3 regions of the Streptomyces sp. NPDC005805 genome follow, and region 3 is predicted to be linked to each of the others. Evidence: riboswitches for the same ligand, from Rfam matches in the RefSeq annotation. Region 3 holds a riboswitch; each other region holds the start of a gene.
What was found. Region 3 has a riboswitch for cobalamin ahead of ABZ457_RS27780 (cobalamin biosynthesis protein). Riboswitches for the same ligand answer to the same signal wherever they lie in the genome.
Positions count from the first base shown of each region.

Region 1: it holds a riboswitch for cobalamin, as region 3 does, so the genes downstream of both, metE (5-methyltetrahydropteroyltriglutamate--homocysteine S-methyltransferase) here and ABZ457_RS27780 (cobalamin biosynthesis protein) in region 3, are expected to answer to the same signal.
Region 2: it holds a riboswitch for cobalamin, as region 3 does, so the genes downstream of both, ABZ457_RS08955 (ribonucleoside-diphosphate reductase subunit alpha) here and ABZ457_RS27780 (cobalamin biosynthesis protein) in region 3, are expected to answer to the same signal.

Region 1 is NZ_JBEXXN010000002.1:227,400-233,057, reverse strand. Features, by position in the region: partial or broken gene metE (5-methyltetrahydropteroyltriglutamate--homocysteine S-methyltransferase) at 1-1,552, opposite strand, end outside; cobalamin riboswitch at 1,685-1,911, opposite strand; gene ABZ457_RS02640 (3-hydroxybutyryl-CoA dehydrogenase) at 2,180-3,163, opposite strand; gene aceB (malate synthase A) at 3,160-4,809, opposite strand; gene aceA (isocitrate lyase) at 5,189-5,658, opposite strand, start outside.
Region 2 is NZ_JBEXXN010000011.1:66,839-72,496, reverse strand. Features, by position in the region: gene ABZ457_RS08970 (carbon starvation CstA family protein) at 1-1,828, shown strand, start outside; gene ABZ457_RS08965 (YbdD/YjiX family protein) at 1,867-2,055, shown strand; partial or broken gene ABZ457_RS08960 (Uma2 family endonuclease) at 2,129-2,452, opposite strand; cobalamin riboswitch at 2,610-2,748, shown strand; gene ABZ457_RS08955 (ribonucleoside-diphosphate reductase subunit alpha) at 2,884-5,253, shown strand; gene ABZ457_RS08950 (ribonucleotide-diphosphate reductase subunit beta) at 5,352-5,658, shown strand, end outside.
Region 3 is NZ_JBEXXN010000072.1:8,015-13,672, forward strand. Features, by position in the region: gene ABZ457_RS27770 (putative cobaltochelatase) at 1-584, opposite strand, end outside; gene ABZ457_RS27775 (cobyric acid synthase) at 787-2,295, opposite strand; gene ABZ457_RS27780 (cobalamin biosynthesis protein) at 2,292-3,323, opposite strand; cobalamin riboswitch at 3,355-3,483, opposite strand; gene ABZ457_RS27785 (hypothetical protein) at 3,666-3,887, opposite strand; gene ABZ457_RS27790 (inorganic phosphate transporter) at 3,900-5,153, opposite strand; gene ABZ457_RS27795 (class II aldolase/adducin family protein) at 5,397-5,658, shown strand, end outside.

The DNA.
Region 1 (5,658 bases), on a different contig from region 3:
CCAGATAGCCGGTGAGCTGCTCGGCGAAGTACTGGACCATGTCGTTGCGTTCGGGCTCGCCGTGCACCAGGACGTCCAGCCCGGCCTTCTCCTGGAAGGAGAGGACCTCCTGGATCTCGGTCCTGATGCGGTCCTCGTACCCGGCGGTGTCGATCCGTCCGGCGCGCAGGTCGGCGCGGGCGGTGCGCAGTTCGGCGGTCTGCGGGAAGGAGCCGATGGTGGTGGTCGGCAGCAGCGGCAGGCCGAGGTGCGCGCGCTGGGCGGCGGTGCGGTCGGCGTACGGCTGGGAGCGGCGGCCGTCGGCGTCGGTGATCGCGGCGGCGCGGGCGCGCACGGCCGGGTCCCGGGTGATGGGGGAGCCGGCGCGGGAGGCCAGGTCGGCCCGGTTGGCGGCGAGTTCGGCGGCGATCGCGCCGGTGCCGCGGGACAGCCCGGTGGCCAGGGTGACGATCTCGGCGGTCTTCTGCTCGGCGAAGGCCAGCCAGCGCAGCACCTGCGGGTCGATGTCCCGCTCGGCGGCCGCGTCGAACGGGACGTGCAGCAGGGAGCAGGACGCCGAGACGTCGACCCGGCCGGCCAGCCCGAGCAGGGTGCCGAGGGTGGTCAGCGACTTCTCCAGGTCGTTGATCCAGATGTTGCGGCCGTCCACGACACCGGCGACCAGCCGCTTGCCGGGCAGTCCGCCGACGGCGGCGAGGGCGTCCAGGTTGGCGGCGGCGGGCCCGGTGAAGTCCAGGGCGAGACCGTCGACGGGGGCCTTGGCGAGGACCGGGAGGGCGTCGCCGAGCCGGTCGAAGTAGGAGGCGACCAGCAGCTTCGGCCGGTCCGCGAGCCCGCCGAGGTCGCGGTAGGCGCGGGTGGCGGCGTTCAGCTCGGCCGGGGTGCGGTCCTGCACCAGGGCGGGCTCGTCGAGCTGCACCCACTCGGCGCCGGCGGCCCGCAGGTCGGCCAGGACTTCCGCGTACACCGGCAGCAGCCGGTCCAGCAGGGTCAGCGGGTCGAAGTCGGCGGCGACCCCGGGGGCGGGCTTGGCGAGCAGCAGGTACGTGACGGGGCCGACGAGCACCGGGCGGGGCGTGAGGCCCAGGGCCAGGGCTTCCGTCAGCTCGGCGACCTGCTTGGCCGAGTCGGCCGTGAAGACGGTGTCCGGGCCCAACTCGGGCACCAGATAGTGGTAGTTGGTGTCGAACCACTTGGTCATTTCCAGCGGGGCGACCTGCTGGGTCCCGCGGGCCATGGCGAAGTAGCCGTCCAGGGCGTCCGCGGCGACGGCCGCGCGGTGCCGCTCGGGGATCGCGCCGACCATGACGGAGGTGTCCAGGACGTGGTCGTAGAAGGAGAAGTCACCGGTGGGGACCTCGTGGACGCCGGCGGCGGCGAGCCGCTGCCAGTGGGTGCGGCGCAGACCGGCGGCGGTCTCGTGCAGGGCCCCGGCCGTGACCCGGCCCTTCCAGTACCCCTCGATCGCCTTCTTCAGTTCCCGGTTCCGCCCCTGGCGGGGGTAGCCGTAGACGGTGGCGCCTGCTGCCGCGGCTGCGGACTTCGGTGTCACGGAACTCTCCTTCGCGAGTTTGTGTGAACAACCCCGGCCACGCCACGGGTACACGAAGGAGCGGGCGCACGGACGACCGTGCCACCGCTGCCGCCGACCCACCCGCGAGGTCACCGAGATCTCCGCGCGCGACTGTCGCGCACGGGCAGTGGCAGGTCTTCGGACTCGCGGGCACGCCCTGACGACGTACGTCAGGCCACCTACTGGCCGTCGCTTCCCGGGCCCCCGCTGGGACCCAGTGCATGTGACGGCGTTCGTTCCCGCTCACCGCTGCGGGGCAGTCCCGGATTCCCACCGGGTTCCCTCTTGCGACGCATCCCGCCTGGCTGACGGGGCGAACCAGCTGCACGGAACAGCCTAGACGCCGCCGCCTCGCGGCGGGGTAGGGCGTCCACGTGGCGGACGCGGGCGTGGGACGCGGTGGCCTCCCGCGGGCCGGGCGACGGGCGCGGCGCGCACGGCGGGCGTGGGACGCACGGCGGGCGCGGGGCGGCTCACTCGTACCGCCCCGCGCCCGCCTCCACAGCGGCAGCGTACGGACCCCCTCAGGTCCCGGCTGCCTCGCACCGGGGTCCCTCAACCCCGGCCGTTTCCGCCCGGGGTCGCCCCCGGTCGCAGGTCCCGGGGTCACCCCCGGTCGTAGGTGTGGAACCCCCGCCCGCTCTTGCGGCCCAGCAGGCCGGCCTCCACCATCCGCTGGAGCAGCGGGGGAGGGGCGTACAGGGGCTCCTTGAACTCGTCGTACAGAGATTGCGCGATCGAGGCCACCGTGTCGAGCCCGATCAGGTCCGCGAGTTTCAGCGGCCCCATCGGATGGGCGCAGCCCAGCTCCATCCCGGCGTCCACGTCGGCCGCGGTCGCGAACCCGGACTCGGCCATCCGGATCGCCGACAGCAGGTACGGCACCAGCAGCGCGTTGACCACGAAACCGGCCCGGTCCTGCGCGCGCACCACCGTCTTGCCCAGGGTGTGCGTGGCGAAGTCCTCCACCGCGGCGGCCGTGGCGGGCGAGGTGTGCAGCGAGGTGACCACTTCGACCAGCGGCAGCACCGGTACGGGGTTGAAGAAGTGCAGCCCCACCACCCGGTCCGCGCGGCCGGTCGCCATCCCGAGGCGCATCACGGGGATGGACGAGGTGTTGGTGGCGAGGACCGCCTCCGGATCGGCCACGATCTTGTCGAGGGCGGCGAAGACCTCGGTCTTGGCCGCCGCGTTCTCGACCACCGCCTCCACCACGAGCTGACGGTCCGCCAGTGCGTCCATGTCGGCGGTGAACACGGTCCGGGCGAGGGCGTCCTCGGCCGAGAGGCGGTCCAGCTTGCCGCGCCGCACCGCACGCTCCAGGGACATCGCGGTCCGCTCCCGCGCGGCCCGGGCGGCCATCGCGTCGGCCTCGCAGACGAGGGTGTCCAGTCCGGCCCGGGCGCACACCTCGGCGATGCCGACGCCCATCTGCCCGCCGCCGACCACCCCGACCCGCCGGATGGCCGCCGCCTCGGGCCCGGGCCCGCCCCCCGTTCCGGGCCCGGCCCCCGCCCCCGACGCGCCCCCGGACGCGGCGCCGGCCCCCGCCCCGGACGCGCCCCCGCCCGCGGCCCCCGCCCCGGTCATCGCGCGCCGCCCGCGTGCCCGGCGTGACGCACCAGGTGCCGCGCGTACGCGTCCGGCGTGAAGAACGGCGGCAACTCCCGCTCCAGCGCCGTGCGTTCGAACAGCGCCCGGACCTCCTCCACCGCCGCCCACGGGAACTCGCGGCCCAGCGCCTCGCACTCCTCGTCCAGCAGCCGCAGCACGGTCTCCCGGTCGACGACGCGGTGCCGCAGCCACTGCCAGATCTGGACCCGGGCGATCTCGGCGGTCGCCGCGTCCTCCATCAGCCCGTACAGGGCGACCGCGCCCGCGCCCCGCAGCCAGGCGTCGAAGTAGCGCAGCGCGACGGCGATGTTGCCGCGCACGCCCTCCGGGGTGGGCGGGGCGCTGATCCGGCGGACCGCCAGCAGGTCGGCCGGGGTCACGGCAACGTCGTCGCGGGTGCGGTCGAGCTGGTGCGGGCGCTCGCCGAGGACGCCGTCGAACACCTCCCGGCAGAGCGGGACCAGGCCCGGGTGGGCGACCCAGGAGCCGTCGAAGCCGTCCTCGGCCTCCCGCTCCTTGTCGAGGCGCACCTTGGCGAGCGCGGCCTCGTGCGCCTCCGGGTCCCGGCTCGGGACCTGGGCGGCCATCCCGCCGATCGCGTGCGCGCCGCGCCGGTGGCAGGTGCGCACCAGGAGTTCGGTGTACGCGCGCATGAAGGGCGCGGTCATGGTGATCTGCGCCCGGTCGGGGAGCAGGAAGTCGGTGCGGTGCCCGAAGGTTTTGATCAGGCTGAACAGGTAGTCCCAGCGGCCCGCGTTGAGCCCGGCGCTGTGCTCCCTCAGCTCGTGGAGGATCTCCTCCATCTCCACGGCCGCGGTGATCGTCTCGATGAGGACGGTGGCCCGGACCGTGCCGCGCGGGATGCCGAGGAGTTCCTGCGCCAGGACGAACACGTCGTTCCAGAGCCGGGCCTCATAGCGGTTCTCCAGCTTGGGGAGGTAGAAGTACGGGCCGTGGCCGGCGGCGATCTGGCGCCGGGCGCAGTGGAAGAAGTACAGGCCGAAGTCGACCAGGGACGCGGGCGCCGGGCGCCCGTCCACCAGCAGGTGGTCCTCGGTCAGGTGCCAGCCGCGCGGCCGGACCGTGATGGTGGCCAGGTCCCCGTCCGTGCGCAGCCGGTACTCCTTGCCGTCCGCGCTGGTGAAGTCGATGCGGCGCTCGATCGCGTCCAGCAGGACGAGCTGGCCGCCGATGACGTTCTCCCAGGTCGGGGCGGTGGCGTCCTCGAAGTCCGCCATCCACACCCGCGCGCCGGAGTTGAGGGCGCGCACCGCCATCCCGCGCTCGGGGGGCCCGGTGATCTCCACCCGGCGGTCGGTGAGTCCGGGCGCGGGCGGCGCGACCCGCCAGGAGTCGTCCGCGCGGACGGCCGAGGTCGCGATCGGGAACTCGAACGGCGACCCGGAGGCGAGGCGGGACGCCCGGCGCCGGCGCTCCCCGAGGAGTTCGGTGCGGCGTTCGGCGAACGCGCCGACCAGGGCGCCCACGAAGTCCAGCGCCTCGGGCGTGAGGATCTCCTCGTGCCGCTCGCCGGGCGCGGCGAGCACCTGGACGTGCGGGGCGGGCGCGGCGGCGAGGGGCTCGGGCGCGGGGACGGGGGCGGGAACGGTGCTGGTGGACATGCGGTACTCCTGAGGGGAAGAGCACGGGGGCCGCGCCGGGAGGCGGGGCCGCGGGCCACGGTGGACGCTCGGCGTCCGGTACGAGGCCGGAACCGGGGGCATCCGGTACGAGGGCGTCCCGGTCGGGGGTCGGGGGTCGGGGCGTGGGCCGGGTCCGCCGGCCCGCCCGGCCCGGTGCCGGGGAGCGTGCGGCGGACGGTCGTCCGGTTCCCGGGGTGCCGGCGGGACGGTGCCGGGCACCCCGGGGATCTGCGGTCCGGCGCGGCGCGGCGACGCCGGACGGCGCCGGGAGGGCGTCGGCGGGGTCGGCGGACCGGGCCGGGCGCCTCCCGCGCGGTGGACCGGCCGGGCGGCCGGTCACGCGCCCGTCACGCGTCGGTCAGTGGAACTGCTCCTCCTCGGTGGAGCCGGTCAGCGCGGTGGTCGAGGAGGCCGGGTTGACGGCCGTGGAGATCTGGTCGAAGTAGCCGGTGCCGACCTCCCGCTGGTGGCGGACGGCCGTGAAGCCCTGCGCCTGCGCGGCGAACTCGCGCTCCTGGAGGTCGACATAGGCGGTCATGCCGTGCTCCGCGTAGCCGCGCGCCAGGTCGAACATGCCGTGGTTGAGGGAGTGGAAGCCGGCCAGGGTGATGAACTGGAAGCGGTAGCCCATCGCGCCCAGCTCACGCTGGAACTTGGCGATCTGGTCGTCGTCCAGCGCGGCCTTCCAGTTGAAGGACGGCGAGCAGTTGTAGGCGAGCATCTGGTCCGGGTACTGCGCGTGGATCGCCTCGGCGAACTCGCGGGCCTGCGCGAGGTCCGGGGTGCCGGTCTCGACCCAGATCAGGTCGGCGTAGGGCGCGTAGGCGA
Region 2 (5,658 bases), on a different contig from region 3:
CATCTGGATCGTCGTGGGCGTGATCTTCGCCGGCGCGGTCCAGGACATGGTCACCCTGTTCTTCTCCACCCGCCGGGACGGCCGTTCACTGGGCCAGATCGCGCGGGACGAGATCGGCCCGTTCGGCGGCGCCGCCGCCCTGCTCGCCGTGTTCATCATCATGATCATCCTGCTGGCGGTGCTGGCCCTGGTGATCGTGAACGCCCTGGCGCACTCCCCGTGGGGCGTGTTCTCCATCGGCATGACCATCCCGATCGCCCTGTTCATGGGTGTCTACCTGCGCACCCTGCGGCCGGGCAAGGTCTCCGAGGTCTCCGTCATCGGCGTCGCCCTGCTGCTGCTGGCGATCGTCGCGGGCGGCTGGGTCGCGGACTCCTCCCTCGCGGACTTCTTCACCCTGGAGCCGGGCACCCTGGTCATCTGGATGGTGGTCTACGGCTTCTTCGCGTCGGTGCTGCCGGTCTGGCTGCTGCTCGCGCCGCGCGACTACCTCTCCACCTTCATGAAGATCGGCACCATCGTGCTGCTCGCGGTGGGCGTGATCGTCGCGACGCCGGTGCTGAAGATGCCGTCGATCACCGACTTCGCGAGCAACGGGCAGGGGCCGGTCTTCTCCGGGTCGCTGTTCCCGTTCGTCTTCATCACCATCGCCTGCGGCGCGCTCTCCGGCTTCCACTCCCTGGTCTCCTCGGGCACCACCCCGAAGATGATCCAGAAGGAGACCCAGGTCCGGATGATCGGCTACGGCGCGATGCTGACGGAGTCCTTCGTCGCCATCATGGCCATGATCTGCGCGAGCATCCTGGACCCGGGGCTCTACTTCGCGATCAACTCCCCCGCCGGTGTCATCGGCACCACGGTGGACTCCGCCTCCCAGGCCGTCGCCAACTTCGGCTTCACCGTCTCACCGGATCTGCTGGCGCAGGCCGCCAAGGACGTCGAGGAGGCGAGCCTGCTCTCCCGCACGGGTGGCGCGCCGACCTTCGCACTCGGTATGTCGGAGATCTTCGCCGCGGTGATCGGCGGCGCGGGCATGAAGGCGTTCTGGTACCACTTCGCGATCATGTTCGAAGCCCTGTTCATCCTCACCACGGTCGACGCGGGCACCCGGGTGGGCCGGTTCATGCTCCAGGACATGCTGGGCAACGTCTACAAGCCGATGAAGCAGGTGAGCTGGAAGCCCGGCGTCTGGTTCGCCAGCGCGGTGGTGGTCGGCGGCTGGGGCTACTTCCTCTGGGTCGGCGTCCACGACCCGCTCGGCGGCATCAACCAGCTCTTCCCGCTGTTCGGCATCGCCAACCAGCTGCTGGCGGCGGTCGCCCTCGCGGTCTGCACCACCCTGCTGGTCAAGTCCGGCCGTCTGAAGTGGGCGTGGGTGACGGCGGTGCCGCTCGCCTGGGACGCGACGGTCACCCTCACCGCGAGCTGGCAGAAGATCTTCTCCAGCGACCCGAAGGTGGGCTTCTTCGCCCAGCGCGACAAGTACCAGGCCGGCATCGACTCCGGCGAGGTGCTCGCCCCGGCGAAGTCGATGGACGACATGCACACCATCGTCACCAACTCGACCGTGGACGGGGTGCTCTGCGCGCTGTTCGCCGTGCTCATCCTGATCGTGCTGGCCGACGCGGGCCGGGTCTGCTGGAAGGCCATCAGCGACCCGGACGGGGTGCGCCTCGCCGAGACCCCGTACGTCAAGTCGAAGATCGTCGCGCCGGACGGGCTGTTCCCGACCGCCGAGGAGAAGGCCGAACTGGCCGCGGTGGGCGCGGGCGTGCCGGCCCCCGCAAGCTCCTCGGAGAACGAGACCACCGGAAGCGGCCGGCCGTGACGGCCGCGGCGGGCACGAGCACGGACACCCGGGGCCGGCTGCGGCGCGCGGTGGCCTGGATCCGCTGGTACGTGCGCGAGGTGTCGGGCGAGACGGTCTACGACCGCTATGTCGCCCACACCCGCGCCCACGACCCCGCGGCCCCCGTGCTGTCCCGCCGCGCCTTCGAACGCGCCCGCATGGACGAACGCGAGGCGGACCCCCGCAACGGCTTCCGCTGCTGCTGACCTCCGCGCACCCGATCACGCCGAAGGGCCGCCGCTCCACCGGGGAGCGGCGGCCCTTCGCCGTCGGGTAGTGCACCCAGTCCTTGAGCTGCTCGGTGGCCAGGGTGATGTCCACCGGCGCGGGCAGTTCGAGGTCCTTGCCGAACGGCACCGTGCGGGCGTTCTCGTACCGCACGCCGTCGGGCCGGCTGTACACCGTGACCTCGCAGCTGTCGCGGTCGATCAGCAGGAAGAGCGGGATGCCGGTCTGGGCGTAGGCACGGGGCTTCTCCACCCGGTCGCGTCCGTCGGTGTCCGAGTCGTACATGGTGACCTCGACGACCATCAGCACCTGGTCCGGGTCCGCCCACTCGCCCTGACCGACGAAGGCTTCACTCGGCGCCAGGGAGCCGTCCGGGGTGCGGGCGGTCGGTGGTCACGGTCATGGACCCTCCCCTCAAGGGCCACGATAGCGGCGCCGGGTACCCTCCGCGGGGTCGTTCACGGGGCGGGCGGGGCCGTTCGTTTCCCGTCGCTCCCGACACGGAGACACAACATGTGGGGGGTGAGCCATCGAGCCGCCCCCACATGTATGCTCGTCTCGCTGTCGACGCAGGGGAATCCGGTGCGAATCCGGGACTGTCCCGCAACGGTGAGCGGTGTGCTGTGCGCTGCCCGCGAGTCCGAAGACCTGCCGACGGTCGCCCGGTCGACCGACCCGGGCGCCAGACGTCCGGGCCTCGCGGTTGGGCCGGTGGACGCCGTGCACGCGTGTGCCCGTTTCCGTGGGCCCGTGCGCGCGGCCGCCCCCTCCCGCCGGCCCCGAGCCGAGCGAGGGAGAGCACCACTGTGACCATCGCGCCCGCCGATCCGGTTTCAGCCGTCCAGCACGACGGCCCCGGTACCGCACTGCTGCGGACCCTGACCGAACTGACGGCCGACCTGCCCGACACCGACCCCGGCCGGGTCGCCGCCGCCGCCCTGCGCGGCCGGCACGCCGGGTCGGACGAGGCGGAGTTGCGCTCCCTCGCCACCGACGCGGCCGCCGGGCTGATCTCCGAGGACCCCGCGTACTCCCGGCTGGCGGCCCGCCTGCTCACGATCACCATCGCCCAGGAGGCCGCGGGTGAGGGCGCCGTGTCGTTCTCCGCCTCCGTCGCCGTGGGCCACCGCGAGGGCCTGATCGCCGACCGGACCGCCGCGTTCACCACCGCGCACGCCACCCGGCTCGACGCGCTGATCGACACCGAGGCCGACGACCGCTTCGGCTACTTCGGTCTGCGCACCCTCTACAGCCGCTACCTGCTGCGCCACCCGATCACCCGGAACGTGATCGAGACCCCCCAGCACTTCATGCTCCGCGTCGCCGCCGGCCTCGCCGAGGACGAGTCGGTGCGGGCCCTGGAGGAAGTGGCCTCGCTCTACCGCCTGATGAGCCGGCTCGACTACCTCCCCTCCTCCCCCACCCTCTTCAACTCCGGCACCCGGCACCCGCAGATGTCCTCCTGCTATCTGCTGGACTCCCCGCTGGACGAGCTGGACTCCATCTACGACCGCTACCACCAGGTCGCGCGGCTGTCGAAGCACGCGGGCGGCATCGGTCTGTCGTACTCCCGCATCCGCGCCCGCGGTTCGCTCATCCGGGGCACCAACGGCCACTCCAACGGCATCGTCCCGTTCCTGAAGACCCTGGACGCCTCGGTCGCCGCCGTGAACCAGGGCGGCCGACGCAAGGGCGCGGCCGCGATCTACCTGGAGACCTGGCACGCGGACATCGAGGAGTTCCTGGAGCTCCGCGACAACACCGGCGAGGACGCCCGCCGCACCCACAACCTCAACCTCGCGCACTGGATCCCGGACGAGTTCATGCGCCGGGTCGAGGCGGACGCCGACTGGTCGCTGTTCTCCCCCGCCGACACGCCCGAGCTGGTCGACCTGTGGGGCGCCGAGTTCGACGCCGCCTACCGCAAGGCCGAGGCCGCGGGCCTGGCCCGCAAGACCCTCCCGGCCCGGGAGCTGTACGGCCGTATGATGCGCACCCTCGCGCAGACCGGCAACGGCTGGATGACCTTCAAGGACGCCTCCAACCGCACCGCCAACCAGACCGCCGAGCCCGGCCGCGTCGTCCACTCCTCGAACCTCTGCACGGAGATCCTGGAGGTCACCAACGACGGCGAGACCGCCGTGTGCAACCTCGGTTCGGTGAACCTGGGCGCGTTCGTGGACACCGCCACCGGTGACATCGACTGGGAGCGCCTGGACGAGACCGTGCGCACCGCGGTGACCTTCCTGGACCGCGTGGTGGACATCAACTTCTACCCGACCGAGCAGGCGGGCCGCTCCAACTCCCGCTGGCGGCCGGTGGGTCTGGGCGCCATGGGCCTCCAGGACGTCTTCTTCAAGCTGCGCCTGCCGTTCGACTCGGCCGAGGCGAAGGCCCTCTCCACGAAGATCGCCGAGCGGATCATGCTCGCCGCGTACGAGGCGTCCTGCGACCTCGCCGAGCGCAACGGCGCGCTGCCCGCCTGGGCCGAGACCCGCACCGCCCGCGGTGTGCTGCACCCGGACCACTACGACGCGGAGCTGACCTGGCCCGAGCGCTGGGCGGCGCTGCGCACGCGGATCGCGGCGACCGGTATGCGCAACTCGCTGCTGCTGGCCATCGCGCCGACCGCGACGATCGCCTCCATCGCCGGTGTCTACGAGTGCATCGAGCCGCAGGTCTCCAACCTGTTCAAGCGCGAGACCCTCTCCGGCGAGTTCCTCCAGGTCAACTCCTACCTGGTGCAGGACCTGAAGAAGCTCGGCGTGTGGGACGCGCAGACCCGCGAGGCGCTGCGCGACTCCAACGGCTCGGTCCAGGGCTTCACCTGGGTCCCGGAGGACGTCCGCGCGCTGTACCGCACGGCGTGGGAGATCCCGCAGCGCGGTCTGATCGACATGGCGGCCGCCCGGACGCCGTTCCTGGACCAGAGCCAGTCGCTCAACCTGTTCCTGGAGACGCCGACCATCGGGAAGCTCTCCTCGATGTACGCGTACGCCTGGAAGCAGGGCCTGAAGACGACGTACTACCTGCGCTCCCGTCCGGCCACCCGGATCGCCCGCGCCGCGTCCGGCGCCCCGGCCGCCGCCCCGGTCCCGGTGCCCGTGCAGGCGACGCCGGAGGACGCCGTGGCCTGCTCCCTGGAGAACCCCGAGTCCTGCGAGGCGTGCCAGTAGGCACCCGACCGCCCCCCGGGGGTGTCCGGCCCCGAACCGCCGGACACCCCCTCCCGCACCACCCACCCGGAAGGACGGCGCGCCCGCGCCGGTACGCCATGACTGACCAGCAGAACCTGCTCGACCCCGGATTCGAGCTGACCCTCCGCCCGATGCGCTACCCCGACTTCTACGAGCGCTACCGGGACGCCATCAAGAACACCTGGACCGTGGAGGAGGTCGACCTCCACTCCGACGTGGCCGACCTCGCCAAGCTCACGCCCGCCGAGCAGCACCTCATCGGCCGGCTGGTCGCCTTCTTCGCCACCGGCGACTCGATCGTGGCCAACAACCTGGTCCTCACGCTCTACAAGCACATCAACTCCCCGGAGGCGCGCCTGTACCTGTCGCGCCAGCTCTTCGAGG
Region 3 (5,658 bases):
AACCGGTCCAGCAGCTGCGGCCGCAGCTCGCCCTCCTCCGGGTTCATCGTCCCGACCAGCAGGAACCGCGAGGCGTGCCGCACCGAGACGCCCTCCCGCTCGACGTACGAGGCGCCCATCGCGGCCGCGTCCAGCATCAGGTCGACCAGATGGTCGTGGAGGAGGTTCACCTCGTCCACGTAGAGGATGCCCCGGTGCGCGTCCGCGAGCAGACCCGGCTCGAAGGCCTTCACGCCCTCCGCGAGGGCGCGTTCGATGTCGAGGGCGCCCACCAGCCGGTCCTCCGAGGCGCCGACGGGCAGTTCGACCATCCGCGCGGGCCGGGACGCCGGGGCCGCGTCCTCGTGCGGGCCGTCGGGGCAGGCCGGGTCGGGGGCGTCCGGGGCGCAGGAGAACCGGCAGCCGGCCACCACCGCGACCTCGGGCAGCAGATCCGCGAGAGCGCGCACGGCGGTGCTCTTGGCCGTGCCCTTCTCGCCGCGGACCAGCACACCGCCCACCGCCGGGCTGACGGCGTTGAGCAGCAGCGCCAGCCGCAGATCGTCCATCCCGACGACCGCGGTGAACGGGTACCGGGTGCTCATGACCACTCCTTCAGTTCGCTCGGGCAGTTCGGTGACGGATCGCTCGGGCGGTCCGGTGACGGCGCACTCGGGCGGCTCGGTGCACTCGGGCGGTCCGGTGCACTCGGGCGGTCCGGTGACGGTGCGCCCACACCGTCCGGTGGCGGGCCGGCGGGCACGGGTTCGCCCGGCCCCGTGGCGCTCCCGGCGCTCCGGGCGCCGCTCACGGCGCACCCGGCGGCACGAACGGCAGCCCGGCCGGCGGCCCCTGCTCGATCAGCCGCAGCAGCGCGCCGGTGTCCGCGTGCTCCTCGACCAGATCGCCCAGCCGGTCGAGCTGCTCCTCGCGCAGCGCGCCGAAGCAGGTGTCCGGGGCGGGCACGAACCGCCGCCCCGCCTGCGCGGCGACCCGCCGCAGAAACGCCCGCCGGAAGCCGTCGCTCTCCAGCGAGCCGTGCCAGTGGGTGCCCCACACGGCCCCCGTGCGGCAGCCGTCCAGGAACGGCTCCCCGCCCAGCACCTCCGCCACACCGTGGTGGATCTCGTAGCCGTCCACGCGTTCGCCGAGGGCCTCCCCGGACGGCCGGGCGAGGGTCTTCTCCCGGGCGAACCGCACCCGCACGGGCAGCAGTCCGAGGCCATCGACCGACCCGGCCCGCGACTCCACCTCGTCCTCGATGTGCTCGCCGAGGACCTGGAAGCCGCCGCAGATCCCGAGCACCGGCCGGCCCTCGGCGGCCCGCCGCGCCAGCGCGTCCGCCAGGCCCCGGGCCCGCAGCCACTCCAGCGCCCGGACCGTGCCGCGGGTGCCGGGCACCACCACCAGGTCCGCGTCCGCCAGTTCCTCGGGCCGGTCCACGAAGCGCACCACCACGCCCGGTTCGGCCGCCAGCGCGTCCACGTCCGTGAAGTTGGACATCAGCGGCACCGCGCACACCGCGACCCGCAGCAGCTCCTCGCCGACCGGCGGCGCGACCACCGACTCCCGCACACTCCCGCGCAGGGACACCCGCAGACCGTCCTCCTCGTCGATGCCGAGCCCGTGCGCGAACGGCAGCACCCCGTAGGTGCGCCGCCCGGTGAGCCCGAGCAGCATGTCGAGACCCGGCTCCAGCAGGGAGACGTCCCCCCGGAACTTGTTGACGAGATAGCCGGCCACCAGCTCCTGGTCCTCCGGCGCCAGCAGCGCCGTCGTCCCGAAGAACTGCGCGAACACCCCGCCCCGGTCGATGTCCCCGACCACCAGCACCGGCAGCCGGGCCGCCCGGGCGACCCCCATGTTGACGATGTCCGTCCGCCGCAGATTGATCTCCGCCGGACTGCCGGCGCCCTCGCAGATCACCGCGTCGTACGTGCTCCGCAGCTCCTCCAGGCAGGCCATCACCGGTTCGAACAGGTCGCGTTGGCGGTTGCCGTGGTAGCCGCGGGCGCTCATCTCGCCGATCGGGCGGCCCAGCAGCACGACCTGGCTGGACCGGTCGCCGCCCGGCTTGAGCAGTACCGGGTTCATCTGCGCGGTCGGCTCGACGCGGGCGGCCTGCGCCTGCATCGCCTGCGCCCGCCCGATCTCCGCACCCTCCCGCGTCACGAAGGAGTTCAGCGACATGTTCTGGCCCTTGAACGGGGCCACCTTCACGCCCTGCCGGACCAGCCACCGGCAGATCCCGGCGGTCACCACGCTCTTCCCGGCGTCCGAGGTCGTCCCCGCGACCAGCAGCCCCCCACCGCTCATGCCGGCCTCCCCCTGCCTGTCGCCGCCCGGCCCCTGCCGAGCGCCCCCGCCGCCAGCCGCGCGCCCGCGCACACCACCAGCGAGAGCGTGCCCACCCGGCGCGACAGCCGCACCGCCCGCTCGATGTCCGCCGACTCCACCGCCCGGCCGCCCCCGTTGAGCACCGGCCGGTGCTCGACCCGCCCCCCGTACGCCAGCGTCCCGCCCAGCCGTACGCCGAGCGCCCCCGCGAACGACGCCTCCACCGGGCCCGCGTTGGGGCTCGGGTGCCCGGCCGCGTCGGCCCGCCAGGCGCGCACCGCGCCCCGCGGATCGGGACCGGCGAGGGCGGCGAGCACGGCGGTCAGCCGGGCACCCGGCCAGCCCGCCACATCGTCCAGCCGGGCCGAGGCCCAGCCGTAGCGCAGATGGCGTGGCGAGCGGTGCCCGACCATCGCGTCCAGGGTGTTGACCGCGCGGAATCCCAGCAGCCCGGGCACACCGGCGACCGCGCCCCACACCAGGGCGCCGACGACCGCGTCCGAGGTGTTCTCGGCGACGGACTCCACGACGGCGCGCGCGATCCCGTCCGCGTCCAGCGCCTGCGGGTCCCGCCCGCACAGATGCGGCAGCCGCGCCCGCGCCGCCTCGACGTCCCCGGCCTCCAGCGCGGCCCGGACGGCGCGGGCCTCCCGGCCCAGGGTGGTCCCGCCGACGACGGCCCAGGTGGCGGCCGCGGTCAGGGCGGTGGCGGCGGCGGGGGAGCGGCGCACGGCGCGCGCGGCGAGCAGCCCGGCGGCGGTCGCGCCCCCGGCGCACACCAGCGTGTGCAGGGCGCCCCGGGCGCGGTCGTCGCGCCACAGCACGCCCTCGACGGCGGCGGCCGCCCGTCCGAACGCGGCCACCGGGTGCCCGGTGCGCGGATCACCGACGAGCAGGTCCCCGAGGAGCCCCGCGGCGGCGCCGCAGGCGAAGATCCGGCCGCCGCGCGTGCGGTCGGCGCCCCGGGGAGGGGGTCCGGACGGCAGGGCAGGGCCGCGGCCAGGCATGACGCAGAGTCCTCACTCAGGGTCCGCGCCCTGGTTCGACGTGAACGGCGGCAAGAGTTCCTGGCTCCCCGGACTCCGGGTGACAGTGGCGGGACCGCGCCGGATTCTCACCGGACTTCCTCTTCTGCCGCCGTATGGCCCCGGCAGTCCACCACGCCCGCCCACGCCCGTCAACTCACCCTTGACCTGCGGCGGGACAGTGTGCCGAGGCCCACACGAGGGCCACCCCGATGGCTCGCGCGGCGCCCCCACGCGGGCGGGCCCACGGACACGACGGCGGGCCGGGCACCGCCCAGTGGCGGTACCCGGCCCGTGCCGGTGACGGATCGGTCGGCGGACGGATCAGTCGACGATCAGAAAGATCCCGTACGCGACGGCCACCGCGCAGAGCGCGAAGCAGGCGTACGCACCCGTGCGGGCCATCACGGCGCTGCCGCCGGACCGCGTGGCGGCCTCGCCCTTGGTGAGGCCGATGATGCCGAGGGTGAACAGGCCCACCAGGGCCACGGTGGCGACGAGGCTCACGCCGAAAACGGAGCCGAGGGCTACCCAGTCGATCTTCATGTTGCTGCTTCCTTACACCGCGGCCGGTCGGGCCGGCTCGGTCTCGGCGGGGGCCGGGACGGTGGTCCTGAGCTCACCGGCCGGCGGCGGGGTGACGGCCGCGATGGCGGTGGTGACGACGCCCGCGGGCTCCTCGGAACCCTCCGCGCCCTCGGCGCCGGGGGCCTCGGTGTCATTGACGTTGGTGTGGTCGACCACCTGGCGGCGGGAGACGATCCAGATCGCCAGCGAGGAGGCGACGAGGAAGACCGCGACGACGGCGACGCCCCAGTCACCCTGCTTGGTGACGAACTCGGAGAGGGCGGCGACCAGACCGGCGGCCGGCAGGGTCAGACCCCAGGCGACGAACATCCGGGTCGCGGTCGACCAGCGGACCACACCGCCCTTGCGGCCGAGGCCCGCGCCCATCACCGCGCCGGAGCAGGAGTGCGTGGTGGAGAGGGAGAAGCCCAGGTTGGAGGAGGCCAGGATGACGCTCGCGGCGCTGGTCTGGGCGGCGAAGCCCTGCTGCGGCTGGAGGTCGGTGAGGCCCTTGCCCATGGTGCGGATGATGCGCCAGCCACCGAGGTAGGTACCGAGGGCGATCGCGACACCGGCGGAGACGATGACCCACATCGGGGGGTTGGAGCCCGGCGCGAGCACGTTCCCGGCGACCAGGGCCAGGGTGATGATGCCCATCGTCTTCTGGGCGTCGTTGGTGCCGTGCGCCAGGGAGACCAGGCCGGCGGAGGCGATCTGGCCGGCGCGGTAGCCCTTGGCCGTGGCCTTCTGGTCGGTGTTCTTGCCGATCTTGTACGTCAGCCGGGCGGCGATCATCGCGCCGATGCCGGCGACGAGGGGCGCGGCGATGGCCGGGATCAGCACCTTGGTGACCACCACGCCGCCGTTGACGGCGGAGAAGCCGACCGAGGCGACGGTGGCGCCGATCAGGCCGCCCATCAGGGCGTGGGAGGAGCTGGACGGCAGACCCACGAGCCAGGTCAGCAGGTTCCAGAGGATGGCGCCGACGAGCGCCGCGAAGATGACTTCAGGGGAGATGCCTGATTCGTCGACCAGACCGCTGGAGATCGTCTTGGCGACCTCCACCGACAGGAACGCGCCGACGAGGTTCAGAACGGCGGACATGGCCACCGCGGTCTTGGGCTTCATCGCGCCGGTCGAGATGGTCGTCGCCATCGCGTTGGCGGTGTCGTGGAAACCGTTCGTGAAATCGAACACGAGAGCTGTCACGATCACAATCGCGAGCAGCAAGGTGATGTGTTCCATTTACCCAGGCAATCGTTTGACGTCATTGACGTGTGGACCGTAGGCAACCTGGGTGAACGGAAGATGAACTGGGCCGGGCGCTGTGGTGTCCGCAAGTGGGGTCAAGAGGTTCCGCTTGTGCCGGATCCGCGATCGTGACCTCGGTGGGCAGTCACTCGAACACCCTCTGTCGCAGCGGGCCGCCCCGGACCCGCACGGCGCCGGCCCCTGGGCCCCTCGGGACCCCGCTGACAGGATCGGCGCATGACCGATCACACAGAGCGGGACGCCCTCGCCGGCGCATGGGCCGAACTCGTCGCCACCGCCCGCAGAACCGCCGCCGAAGGACTCGTCGTCGGCACCTCCGGGAACGTCTCCGTCCGCGTCGGCGACCTCGTGCTCGTCACTCCCAGCGGGGTCCCCTACGACCGGCTCGGGCCCGGCGACACCGTCGCCACCGACCTCACCGGCCGGCAGGTCCTCGGCGAACTGGCCCCCACGAGCGAACTCCCGCTCCACCTGGCCG